4 regions of the Clostridium sp. CM038 genome follow, and region 1 is predicted to be linked to each of the others. Evidence: riboswitches for the same ligand, from Rfam matches in the RefSeq annotation. Region 1 holds a riboswitch; each other region holds the start of a gene.
What was found. A riboswitch is a leader RNA that binds a small molecule or an ion and turns the genes downstream of it on or off. The one in region 1 is predicted to bind cobalamin.
Positions count from the first base shown of each region.

Region 1 (3,366 bases):
AAAGCAATATTATATTGAGAATATGGTACAACCAAAAAAACTTATTAGAAATTCTCAAAATTATAAAAGGCACTAAAAAACTAGAAAGTGCTACTATAACTACAATAATTCCGCCAAAAACTTTAATTTGACCATTAGTTTTACATATCGTTCTGCCTAACTTATCTAATTTAGAAATAAGCTTTCCTATATAAATCACCGGATGTTTAAACCAATATGGATCTCCAATTAATAAGTCTAACATTACCGCTAAAATTAAATCTATTATGTTCGTCTGAAATAGTATTGCCATTTTAATTCCTCACTATCTTATACTGTTATAATTTTTTAAATAGTTGTTAACTGTCCCTAACTTTTTCTTTTTATTCCTATGATTTTATAGATTGAATCCATATCTACATTATCTCTAACTATATCTGCTAGCTTGTCTAATTCTTTTTCTCTTAGATTTTCATAAACCTTAGATTTTTTAGGTTCCATAGCTTTTTTTACCCTTAAAGTATTAATCATATGTTCTCTAAACTCTACTCCATCAAAAACTCCATGAATATATGTACCCATAACATTTCCACCTGCATTTATTGCTCCATCGAAGGATGACGTATCAGAACCATTCTTATCATAGATTTCAAAAAGTGGTTTTGCATTATGACCATATTTACAAATTCCCATATGTATTTCGTAACCATAAGTTTCTATACTAGTATCCCTAATGTTAATGCTACGAGCCTTTACTCTTGTAGTTATTTTCTCATCTTCAAATATTGTGTCTACGTCTAAAAGCTTCATACCCTCTGTTTCTTTTGAATTTCCCTCTAAGCCATTAGGGTCACTTAAGCTATTTCCTAACATTTGATAGCCTCCACAAATGCCTAATACGTTACCTTGTACACTATATTGCTGAACCGCTTCTGCAAGTCCCGAATTTCTTAAAGAAATTAAATCATCAATAGTATTTTTTGTTCCCGGTATGATAAGGAGGTCTGGTGTGCCCAATTCTCCTTTAGTTGTAACAAATCTAACTGATACATCTTCTTCAGCCTTTAATGCGTCTAAATCCGTAAAATTCGATATATGTGGAAGCTTTATTACAGCAATATCAATAGGTGCAGTAATTTTTTTGTTAAATTCTACTGCACCATCTTCATCTTCGAGTTCCAATCTAAAATAAGGAACTACTCCTGCACATGGAATATGTATAATATCCTCAAGCATTGTAAGTCCTGGCTTTAAGATTTCTAAATCTCCTCTAAACTTATTAATAATAGTGGCTTTAACTCTTTTTTTCTCGGCCTCATTAAGCAAAAGCAAAGTCCCTGCTAGTGACGCAAATACTCCACCCTTATCTATATCTCCTGCGAGTATCACAGGTGCATCTATAAGTTCCGCCATTCCCATATTCACTATATCTCTATCTCTTAAATTAATTTCTGCTGGGCTACCTGCTCCTTCCATTACTATAATATCAAACTTCTTCTCTAATTCTTCAAACTGCTTTTTTAACATGTCTTTGAATTCCAATTTCATATTATGATATTCCATAGCTGTACTATTCCCAAAAACCTTTCCATTAACGATAATTTGGCACTTTTTATCCGAGGTAGGTTTTAATAAAATCGGATTCATATATACCTCTGGCTCCAATCCTGCGGCATAGGCTTGAAGCACCTGCGCACGTCCCATTTCTTTTCCATCCAATGTAATATAAGAATTCAATGACATATTCTGTGACTTAAAAGGACATACTGAAAACCCATCTTGCACAAAAATTCTGCAAAGTGCTGTTACTAATATGCTTTTTCCTACTGATGAAGCGGTTCCTTGAACCATTACTTTAGCCATTACTATTTCTCCTTTCTTCCTGCTTGTATTCTTATTTGGCACACAACAAAAAAACAGCAAGCTTGCGCACCTGCTGTTATGTACAAATTTTTCATTGCACTAACTTGAATTCTACAGTTCTTTCCCGCCGAAAGCTTAATATTACTAATTTAGGCAGGTCTCCTGGCTCTTGATACACTTTCTCTTATCACTTTCCCTTTCAGGTAGTTATATAAGATTTTCTCTCAATTACAGTAGCGGGGGCTGCTGTGGAATTACACCACATTCCCTTTTCACCTTACTAATCATATACTAAAGTAGCTGCATCCACTTTAGTGGCTGATTAATAAAAGGCACCTAAACAAATCTATTCATTTTTAACTAATATAATTCATAATTTTCATTTTTAAAATTTTCAATTTAATACATTTCTATGTAATTAAGTTTATAGCATTATGTTAATCCTGTCAATAAATAAGAATCTAAAATGCTTAAGCCTCATATGGTTATAAGTTATCTCCTGCGAAGCTGCAACAGTTCCACAGGAGATGCATTAATTCGCTAAATTAATTTTGCCTGTAGAAACATAGCTTGTTTGCCTATTTCTGTGAATTTAGCTTCATATTCTGTAACTACGTTATCTTTAAAATCACTCTTATGCAAATCATAGGCTGAAAATAATATTTCAAACCCACACTCTTTGAAATAATCTACTGATTCTTCGAATAACTCTGTATCATCTGTTTTGAACCAAACTTCAGATTCCGGTTTTAAGAATTTCTTATAGCTCGTCAAGAACTTAGTATGAGTTAATCTTCTTTTATTATGTCTGTCTTTTGGCCAAGGATTACAAAAATTTATATAAATTCTGCTTATCTCATCTTTTGCAAACACATCATCAATAAGCATAATGTTCATTGGCATAAGACGTACATTTATGTCTTGTTCCCCTTCAACTTCTCTTACTTCTATAACTTTTCTAAGGGCAAATACCAGAACCTCATCTTTTAAATCAATGCCTACAAAATTGATATCGAGATCTCTCCTGGACTTTTCTGATATAAATCTACCTTTACCGCAACCTAGTTCTAGATGAATTGCATTGTTATTTTTAAACTCTTCATTCCATTTTCCTTTGTGATCATATTGGTGAGTTATTACAATATGACTAGTTTCCAGCTCTGGCCTAGCCCAATATTTTTTTCTTAAGCGCATATATTTTTCTCCTTACATTCTAAATAATAAAAAATCACTATATGATTTTCTTAGCTTTATATTAATATTAAAACATCCCTGCAATATTTAAAAATTGTTTAAATAACCATAACCCTGGCGCTTGCACGATATAAGTAAAAATTGATTGTCCACCAGGTAATATAGGCAATATTAACACCATAAATATTAAGAATTGATACCTATAAATTGTATCTGGTAAATTGTAAAAAAACTTTGGGAACAAATCCCTAACTATATGAGATCCATCAAATCCCGGTATTGGCACTAAATTAAGAAAAAACAAAATACAATTTAGGTACCCTGTAATTA
Region 1 is NZ_CM143651.1:3,199,214-3,202,579, forward strand. Features, by position in the region: gene cbiB (adenosylcobinamide-phosphate synthase CbiB) at 1-268, opposite strand, end outside; gene ACWJKS_RS14680 (cobyric acid synthase) at 349-1,842, opposite strand; cobalamin riboswitch at 1,978-2,192, opposite strand; gene trmB (tRNA (guanosine(46)-N7)-methyltransferase TrmB) at 2,383-3,036, opposite strand; gene ACWJKS_RS14690 (site-2 protease family protein) at 3,104-3,366, opposite strand, start outside.

Region 2 (3,366 bases), 1.7 Mb from region 1:
CGTTACTTTTAAGTTTCCTATTTAATAAGTTTTGCGAGAGTAAAATTACGGGACTTACGGGAGATAGCTTAGGAGCTAATAATGAATTAGTTGAAATTCTAACTATGATCTTATTTATAGCAATAAGTTAAGATAAGATAATGGGGACGGTTAACAATTATTTATATTATAATTGGGTGCAAGTTGTTTATGGAAACTTGTACCTTTTTATCGTTGAATTAATTTATTGAACACTAATTTTAATTATTTTTATATTATACATAAGTAAAATGTATATTTTTGATACTTGTCCATAATTAAATGCATATATCCATCTGTTATTCTAATTTTTTTTATTTAATATAACAGATTTAATAAATAGGTAGGTTAAAGTAAATAATTAGAATGAATTTTAATGATTGTCATTAAGTTATTAATCATAATATTGAAGATTATATTAATAAATTATTACTAAGCATAACGTTTAATAAAATCCATGATAATATTCTCATATTTATCTTCTGTTCCAATTAATTCGATGCCAATAGTGCTTAATTTTGATACTCTAGCCTGTGTAATGTTTCCAAGAGTGCTGGATATATATAGCTAGATTTAAAATTACAGAGGTTCCTCATTAGAACAACGGTTAAGGCTTTTGCCCGTACAAGCTTTCTGCTGTACTTCATATAAAGATGAGTCTTTGATACATTCATCTTTGACGCTATATATTCTATTATATCTTCTGGCTTAAAGTTCCTTACAAGTATTTTTCGTTCACATTTATACTCTGATTTTTCATCTTTAAATTCTATTTCTTGTTTTAATTTTTCTCCATTACAGCGAAAGACAAGATTATAGTAATTCTTTCTTGCATTTTTTAGGTTATTACCAAAAGAGCTCATAATAAATCCATAATCAACTAATTTAAAAGAATCATGTCTTTTTCCTAAAAATATGGCTAGACTAGAAAAAGCATATTTTTCAGGACAATTTTTATATTCATCTATATCCGTAGGATTATTGTGTATATATAGAGATAAAGTCTTCAAATATCGTTCATTATTAACTATTTTACTCTTAAATCTATCTTTAAAAAGATGTCCTTCCCTTTTATATTTTTTATTAAAGTACATTGCATAAGAAAAATTTATTCCATGCATTGCCTTTGATATATCAGTACCATTAGCATCAATCATTAAATGAGAATGGTTATCCATAAGACAGTAACCGTAGATTTTAAAATTATAGAGATATTTATACTTTTTTACAAGTGATAAATACTTGTTCTTATCCTCATCATCCTTGAATAAATTTATTTCGCTGATACTTTTGCACATAATATGAAATATCGAGTCATCTGTTTTTTCTCTTGCCTTTCTTGGCATTAAAATCACCCTTCCTCATAGATTTTTATTTGAATTATTGCCTATGAATCGGGATGATATTCATAATCTTAAGCTAATATATATATATAAATAATTTAAATAGTTGTTAACCGTCCCTAACTATTTTTGTGAATCATTTTTTTGCCTATTAAACTAAGGAGACACTCTAAATATTGACAGTACGGCTTAAATATAATAAACTAGAATTAATAGAGAATTGAATATGATTTTAGGTGCCTTGAAATAGGTGAAAAGGGAATGCGGTTTAAATCCGCAGCAGCCCCCGCTACTGTAATTGATGAAAAACTTTTAAATGCTACTTCGTAAATTAAAAATGAGGAAGGATAATTAAAGGAAGAATCAAAAGCCAGGAGACCTGCCTAAATGATGTTAACAAGCTTTCGGAGGGAAAGAACTATTTAATTATGGATTAATTAAAAAGTAGTCGCTATCGTATGCGTACTATTTTTTTTGTTTTAAAAAGCATTATATGTAAATGTTATGATAGATTTCGGAAAATATTTAGCAAGGTGGATGATCGAAATGAAGAAGGCAATTTTAATTGTAAGTTTTGGAACAACACATGAAGATGCAAGAAAAGTAACTATCGATGCAATAGAAGATAAAATAAGACATACTTTTGAAGAGTATGATATAAGAAGAGCATTTACTTCACATATTATTCTTAGAGTACTTAAGCATAGGGATAATATTCATGTAGATACTCCAGAAGAAGCTTTGGAAAAGTTAAAAAGCGAAGGATATAATGAGGTAATTGTTCAGCCTTTGCATGTTATTCCTGGAGTAGAATTTGATTATATAAATAATGTAGTTAATAGATACAAAGAATGTAAAGCATTTAAAAATATCTTAATAGGAAGACCTCTTTTATGTTTTAAGGGAGAAGAAGCAGGCGTGCCAGATGATTACTCAATAATGGTGGATGCTCTATCAAAGCAATTGCAACCAATGGATACAGTAATTTTGATGGGGCATGGTACAAACCATATTGCAAATGCAGTATATTGCTGTTTTGAAAGCGTTTTAAGGGATAGAGGTTTTAACAATGTCCATGTAGCAACCGTGGAAGGGTATCCAACTTTGGAAAGAGTAATACCTAATGTTACGACTCAGAGTATTAGCGAAGTCACTTTAATGCCACTACTGCTCGTAGCAGGAGACCATGCCAAGAATGACATGGCGGGAGATGCAGAGGACTCCTGGAAGAGTATTTTAGAGGCAAAAGGGTTTAAAGTTAAAATATATCTGCATGGGTTAGGGGAAAATAGTGACGTTCAAGACATTTATATACAGCACATTAATGATGTAATTAATGAAAAGTTTAAGAATGTAGGGAAAACACATAAGGGAAATTAAAATTCTGCGTAAGTTATAAGTAACTAAAGTACGGTAGATGAGAGTTACAAGTAGAAAGGAAGGTATTCAATGATACATGGTGGAGATGTTTATACTAATGGATTACTTGAGGGGCGAGAATTAATAGATTACAGTTCTAATATTAATCCATTAGGGGTTCCTAAAAGTTTCACTGATAACATTAGTGAAGCCGTAGATGCTTTAACAAGATATCCAGATATTCAATATAGGGAGGTATTGAAAGAATTAAAAGAATACATTGATTGCCCAAAAGAATATTTTGTTTTAGGAAATGGGGCTGCAGAAATAATTGACTTAGTTATAGCTTGTCATAAAAATCTACTAATTGTGGTGCCATCTTTTGTAGAGTACGAAATTGATGCTAAAAAGTGGAATTGTAGTATAGAGTATTCTTATTTAAAAGAGAAGATTAATGAGAATACCTTATTAAAGCATGAATATGCTGAGCTTTCCTATGATTATGAGGATATTCTTAATAGATTACAGAGTGTAGAAGGTGTGGTTTTAGGTAATCCAAATAACCCCAATGGCAATATCATAAATAAGGCTGAGTTTCAAAAAATTCTTGAATATTGTGAATGTAACGACAAAGTCATAATAATAG
Region 2 is NZ_CM143651.1:805,815-809,180, forward strand. Features, by position in the region: gene cobS (adenosylcobinamide-GDP ribazoletransferase) at 1-131, shown strand, start outside; gene ACWJKS_RS03640 (transposase) at 531-1,364, opposite strand; cobalamin riboswitch at 1,578-1,762, shown strand; gene ACWJKS_RS03645 (sirohydrochlorin cobaltochelatase) at 1,908-2,741, shown strand; gene ACWJKS_RS03650 (pyridoxal phosphate-dependent aminotransferase) at 2,811-3,366, shown strand, end outside.
Region 2: it holds a riboswitch for cobalamin, as region 1 does, so the genes downstream of both, ACWJKS_RS03645 (sirohydrochlorin cobaltochelatase) here and ACWJKS_RS14680 (cobyric acid synthase) in region 1, are expected to answer to the same signal.

Region 3 (3,366 bases), 1.6 Mb from region 1:
GTGTGGTAACTGGAACTTTAGTACCGACTCTCGCAATATTATAAACCAGAAAAGTAGTTATTATAGCACCTACAAAAGCATTGAATGCCACCATGCTCATCCCTAAAAAATTGATTTCATTAAGAAAAACCATGGTTATAGTGGCCCCAAGTGCAGCCCCTGATGAAACTCCGAGAATAAATGGATCTGCCATTGGATTTTTGAAAATACCCTGAAAAGAGGTACCAACCACTGAAAGTGCTGCTCCTACTAAACAGGATAAAATGATTCTAGGAAGTCTTAACTTTACCAATATGATTGCAGATGTAGGATTAATTCCATCTAAGGATACACTGTTATTTAATATTGGAATTTTGCTTATAATAATTAGGGCTGTCTGTTTTAAAGAAATATCTGCTACCCCAAAATTTGTTGCTACAATCATTACAATTAGGAGTAAAAATACCCCTACTGCAAAAACTCGTCGATAATAACTCTTATTTTCTATAAACGTCATGGTTATTTAACCCCTTTTATTTAAAAAGTTCAGGATGAACTAGTTTAGCAATTGCTTCAAGTCCTTCTGCAAGTCTCGGTCCCTGCCTAACAATAATGTTTTCATCAATCTCCAATAATTTGCCGTTCTTAACTGCATTCAAATCTTTGTAACCATTGGTAGCTTTTATACCTTTTTTTGAATCATAGAGCTTTGAACAAATTAGCACATCAGGATTCTTTTCTACAAGCTTTTCTACACTGTAGTTCCAACCAACTACGTCGCCCGCAGCATTTTTTCCGCCAGCAATGTCTATCATACTACCTATAAATGTATCTTTTCCTGCTGTAAAATCACCACTCTTGCCAAATCCTGCTACATAGTACACTGTTGGCTTCTTAGCATCCTTAACCTTATCAGTTATTTCTGCAACTTTCCTTTTCATATCTGATATTATTGTCTGGGCTTCCCCACTAGCATTTACAACCTGACCAAGTTTTGACATTGTGTCATACACACCATTAAAATTTTCTTCACCACCAAGCGCTACAACCTTTACATTAAGAGCCTCTAATTTTTTAATAATAGCCTTATCAAAAAGAGCTGATACAATAACTACATCAGGTTTTAATTCAACAATTTTCTCTACACTTGGTTGCAATAAGTCACCAACAGATGTAACCTTAAGGGCCTGAGCTGGGTAATCATCGTAATCACTTCTACCAACTACACTGCTTCCTTTACCAAGTGCATATATTCCCTCTGTTATATTTGGTGCAATTGTAATAATTCTTTTAGGTTCTTTTTCAATGATAACCGTTCTATTATATGAGTCAACTACCTTTAGCGGATATACTACAGCGTTAGTTTCCTTTTTAGTAGTATTAAGAGACCCTTTATTCTCACCTTTGCTGCCACACGCGCTAAATACAACACAAACAAAAACAGCTAAAACTAGACTTATTATACCTTTTCTTTTAAACATAAGTTGCCTCCATAAATTTTATTTTTTTAATTACTTATTTAATTTTAATTGGGATACCACAAACCACCATGTGAACTTCCTGAGCCCTTGATGCAATATACTGATTAACTCTACCCGCAATATCTCTAAAAACCCTTGCCATCTTGTATTCTGGTACAATTCCAGAGCCAATTTCGTTAGTTACAAGAATTATTGTTTTTAAGTTTTTTTCTGCTTCGTCAAGAAATACTGCTACCTCTTGTAAAATCCCTTTTTCCATTGCGCTTATAGCTTGATTATTAAGATCATCGAAATTATCCCCCGCTTCATCAAACATAAGATTTGTAGTCATTATTGTAATACAATCTAATAAAATCGTATCAAACTGCATTTCTTCGTTATAGAATACCTGTTTTAAATTCTTATAGCCTTCAAAGGTATACCAATTAGCTGGTCTTCTTTCTTTATGTTTTTTTACTCTGTCCTTCATTTCATCATCAAACGGAATTGAAGTTGCAATATAAAGTACGTTGCCCTTCTCTTCTTTGGCTAGCTTCTCAGCATATGTACTTTTCCCACTCCTTGCTCCACCTGTTATAAGTATAATTTTTTTCATAGTATGCTCCTTATTATTTTAATGATATACTCTAATGTAAAAAAATCAGAAAATAAAAAAACCACATCTCAAGGATGTGGAATAATGCAATTAAATTTTTCACATATTGGATAACCCAATATTATTGTTAAATCACGCATTTTTCATCCTCCCTCCGAAGACTAAAATTTCAAGCAATAGGCAGGTTTACTGGCTTTAGCATCATCTTACTCTCCAACCTTCTCAGTTTCCCAATGGTTCTTTGGATTTCATCCTCTAATACAGTAGCGGTGGGCTGCAGTGGTTTTATAATCACTTTCCCTTTTAACCCCTGTTACAGGGCACCTAAAACAATATTTAATTTTTATTAAGTTGACTATTTTTATTGTAACATCAAAAAAATATTAAAGCAATGTAAATCATTCTACCTACTTTCTAATGTAGATTGCAATATAAAATGTCCGAAATTTTCAAGAAAAATATAATGTTAAGTTGTAATGGTTTTCCGTTCCATCATATTAGCAGATAGACCGTTAAAAATCCTTCTTGGATAATTGTTGATCCAGTGCTGTATTTGCATAATTTGTTTTTTAGAGAATGCTGAAATATCCACACCTTTTGGGATAAATCGTCGTATCATTTTATTGATATTCTCGTTTGTGCCTCGTTCCCATGAACTATATGGATGGGCATAATATACTTTAGTTCTCTTTCGTTTATTCCTTACTGAGGTCTCAATACCCTCGAAATCAAGGTTCTCACAGCCGTTATCACAGGTGATTGTTTTAAATGTTTTTGAGAATGCCATTCCCATTTTACGCTCCAATTTGTCCAATTCCTTCACAACAGCGACCTGTGATTTAGAAGGTATTTTAAAGATTAACTCCTTGCGAGTTACTCTTTCGCTTAATACCATTAATACAGTCTTCGTACCCTGCTTTCCTACTACGGTGTCCATTTCCCAGTGCCCTATCTCATCACGTGCAGCTACCGCTGTAGGTCTTTCTGATATACTTGTTCCTTTGGTATTGTTATACGCCGGCCTTATTTTTTTATAGTTTCTCTTTTTGGCATTCTTTTTAACAGGCAGATCTTTGTTACTTATGTTTAAGAATAAATTATTATCCAAATAGTTATACACAGTTTTGAAGCAAATAGTTGTTTCGAATTGTAGATCTTTATTTGTTATATTTTGAATAGCTGCATACGGAGATTCGCCATATTTACCAATGGCTTTTTCTAAGTACTTCACCAATTTGTGATCTTTCCCTATTTTCAATGCAGGCCCTTTTGCTGTGCCTTGTCTGTCATGTTCTGACTGCCCAATTTCTG
Region 3 is NZ_CM143651.1:1,599,663-1,603,028, reverse strand. Features, by position in the region: gene ACWJKS_RS07300 (FecCD family ABC transporter permease) at 1-496, opposite strand, end outside; gene ACWJKS_RS07295 (ABC transporter substrate-binding protein) at 513-1,460, opposite strand; gene cobU (bifunctional adenosylcobinamide kinase/adenosylcobinamide-phosphate guanylyltransferase) at 1,495-2,055, opposite strand; cobalamin riboswitch at 2,218-2,398, opposite strand; gene ACWJKS_RS07285 (IS30 family transposase) at 2,522-3,366, opposite strand, start outside.
Region 3: it holds a riboswitch for cobalamin, as region 1 does, so the genes downstream of both, cobU (bifunctional adenosylcobinamide kinase/adenosylcobinamide-phosphate guanylyltransferase) here and ACWJKS_RS14680 (cobyric acid synthase) in region 1, are expected to answer to the same signal.

Region 4 (3,366 bases), 1.4 Mb from region 1:
TATTTTCAATTAGCCCTAACGTTAACCTAGTACCATAAATAGGTACATTCAATTGTTTTAGAATGTACGGAAGCGACCCTATATGATCTTCATGTCCATGAGTTAAAAAAATACCTTTTACTTTTTCTGCATTATTTTTTAAATAAGTTATATCTGGAATTACTAAATCTACACCATACATTTCCTCATCAGGAAAGGCTATACCACAGTCTATAACAATGATTTCATTCGCATATTCAAAAGCTGTTATATTCTTACCTATTTCTCCAAGGCCTCCTAAAGGAATAACCTTTATACTTTCCTCGTTTTTCACTAAATTCTCCCCTTCATTTATATCAATTATATTATTAATATTATTTTCTTTATTTTGCCTCGAATTATAAAATTAATACCTTTATGGGAGAATTTTTTTTGCTTTTTTATAATCATTTTATTTATACCAACGTTGTAATTTTATTTGAACTAAACACAGAATATACATAAACATTATAGTATAATAATATTATCTATATAAAAATAGATTTCATTATATTATAAATTTTATTTTTTGGAGGTATTACCATGAAAATAGCTGTAATAGACGCACAAGGGGCTGGTCTTGGTCAAACAATCATAAAAAAAATTCGTAAAGAAATTAGCCTAGATATCTATATTGTTGCACTTGGTACAAATACATTTGCTTGTTCAAATATGGTAAGAGCTGGTGCAAATATTGGTATAAGTGGAGAGGAATCAATTTGCTCATTTTGCAAGAAAAATAAAATTGATAGCATAATCGGTCCAATTGGAATAATATGTAGTGGTGGCATTAACGGTGAAATTACCCCCATGATTGCCACGTCAATATTTAATATGGATTGTACTAAATATATACTTCCACTACAAAAACATGGTATTTATATACCAGGCACAAGGAATATGCAAATCAAGGATATAATTGAAGAGATTGTACTTGATATAAAAAGTAATATAAAATATCATTTTATATAAGAAGGTTTATACATAATATTTAAAAGACTTTATTAATTCTTGGGTTAAGACTTCTGTCGGTATTCCATAACTAACAATTTTGCCTGCTTTCATGGCATAAATATTGTTAATCCGCTCTATTAGCTATCTAAAATTTTTATTTAATGTTTTAAGGATTTAAATCCGTATCCAAAGACTTCATAAATATTATTCACTGTTACAAAAGCATCCTTATCAACAAATTTTATGAATTTTTTAAGTGTTATAAACTCCCTTCTTCCTACTATAACCACAACAACTTCTTTATCCTCATCTGAAAAATCCCCTACTCCGTTATATACAGTAGATGTTTTATCTAGCTTTTCTCTTATATATTTTCTTATCTTATCGCTGTTCTTACTTATAATTGTAACTTCTTTGCACACATTTATTCCATCTATGATGTGGTCTATAAGAAAGCCATTAATTATAACTCCGAGCATTGCATATAATGATAGCTTAATTCCAAAAGCAAAAACTGCCATTAAAATTATAATTAAATCACATATTAAAACTCCTTTTCCTAAATTTATATGAAAAAATTCATTTAATATCTTAGCTAAGATATCTGTCCCCCCTGTTGAAGCGTTTTGATCAAAGACTATAGCTGTACCTATTCCTGATATTAGTATTCCAAATATAAGTTCCAGTAAAATATCTCCTGTAATTGAATTATTAATAGGTATAAACTTTTGAAATACAATTATAATACCTCCTACACCAAAGCTTGCATACACACTTTTTCCACCAAAACTCTTTCCGATAGCAATAAATGCTATTACAAACAAAATAAGGTTTATTATCATCATTATCCAACCTACGGATAACCCCCCTGTAAATTTATTTATAACTATTGCTAATCCATTCGCCCCACCTGTCGCTAAATTATTTGGCATTAAAAAGAAATATAAACCTGCTGATACCATAAGCATTCCTATGTTTATAAGCGCAAATTCCTTTATCTTTATTTGCATAATATGCCTCCTTATAATTATCAATTGTATTACCTATCCTCTGTAAAATAATCATAATTTCTTTCTCAACGAAAAATTAAGCCCTTTAGCATTTATGCTAAGGGCTTGATAATAATACCAACCATATTTGTAAAAAATGCAAAATTTAAAATGCATTTTCATACAAATATGCGTCACACCCCCTATCACTCGTAGCGTTCTTGGTGTATTAATGAAGGCAGGTCTTCTGACTTTGGATCATAGTCGCTTTAATCCTTCCCAACAAAATTGTCAGTGGTATAATTTAAAGCTTCTCACCATTACAGCGGCGGGACCGTTCAGGCTTTTCACCTGGTTCCCTTTTAAATGAAATGCAAAACATCTCATACCTTTATATGCTATATTAAATTACTTTCTTTTAATCTCTTCCATAAAACCTTTTTTAATTGAGCTTTATTTATAACAGAGTTTTTATTAAATTCTTCCACAATAACCATATCGGCTTCTCTATTTCCTGTTATATTGACAATAAATTCTTTGCCTAAGTTTTTGTACATATTCATAATAATTCCCCCTTCAAACTCTAAATATTATTAACTTAATTTTAGAATTTGAGGTGTTTATAATCAAAACTCTATACCCTCTCTAGATGGTATTCCTTCGTTAAAATAATGTTTAATATCCTTCATCTCAGTTACAAGGTTTGCTTTATCTATTATAGCTTTAGGTACGTCTCTCCCTGTTAAAATCAATTCTATATTACCAGGTTTATTCTCCATTAATTCTAGTAGTTGTTCTTCACTTATTAGTTGATTGTTCAACGCTCCCATTACCTCATCCATGATAAGTATGTCGCATTTTTCTTCTTTTAATGCTTCCCTGCAAAATTCATACCCCTTTTGTACTTCTTCTTTTAATTCATTTTTTTCCTCTGCATTTAACGTCCAAAAAAAACCTCTTTTTTTCTCAAACCTAAATATATTAAAAAAGGGAGCCAATTTTTTTGCACTTTCAATTTCACCAGTTTTACTTCCCTTCAAAAACTGTACCATAAATACAGTATATCCATTTCCTGCTGCACGTACAGCTAGTCCTACAGCTGCAGTCGTTTTCCCCTTGCCATTCCCCGTATAAATTTGAACATATCCGTTTTTTAATTTCCCCATTATATTCATTTCTCCTTTTATTAGCATATGCATACATATGCTTTATTATCTCAGGGTTATCTTATATTTTTTTATTTTATATTGCAAATCTTGTCTTGAAATACTTAATTCTCTTGATGTTTTGCTAACATTGTTTTCGTTTTTATTCAGTGTTTTTTCAATAATTCCCTTTTCAATATCAGCCATATAGCTAACCAACTCGAACCTCTTTTCTACATTTACCACCATATTTTGAAAAC
Region 4 is NZ_CM143651.1:508,409-511,774, reverse strand. Features, by position in the region: gene ACWJKS_RS02335 (ribonuclease J) at 1-313, opposite strand, end outside; gene ACWJKS_RS02330 (DUF3842 family protein) at 562-990, shown strand; gene ACWJKS_RS02325 (YitT family protein) at 1,131-1,982, opposite strand; cobalamin riboswitch at 2,182-2,369, opposite strand; gene ACWJKS_RS02320 (hypothetical protein) at 2,360-2,524, opposite strand; gene ACWJKS_RS02315 (cob(I)yrinic acid a,c-diamide adenosyltransferase) at 2,588-3,127, opposite strand; gene ACWJKS_RS02310 (helix-turn-helix domain-containing protein) at 3,173-3,355, opposite strand.
Region 4: it holds a riboswitch for cobalamin, as region 1 does, so the genes downstream of both, ACWJKS_RS02325 (YitT family protein) here and ACWJKS_RS14680 (cobyric acid synthase) in region 1, are expected to answer to the same signal.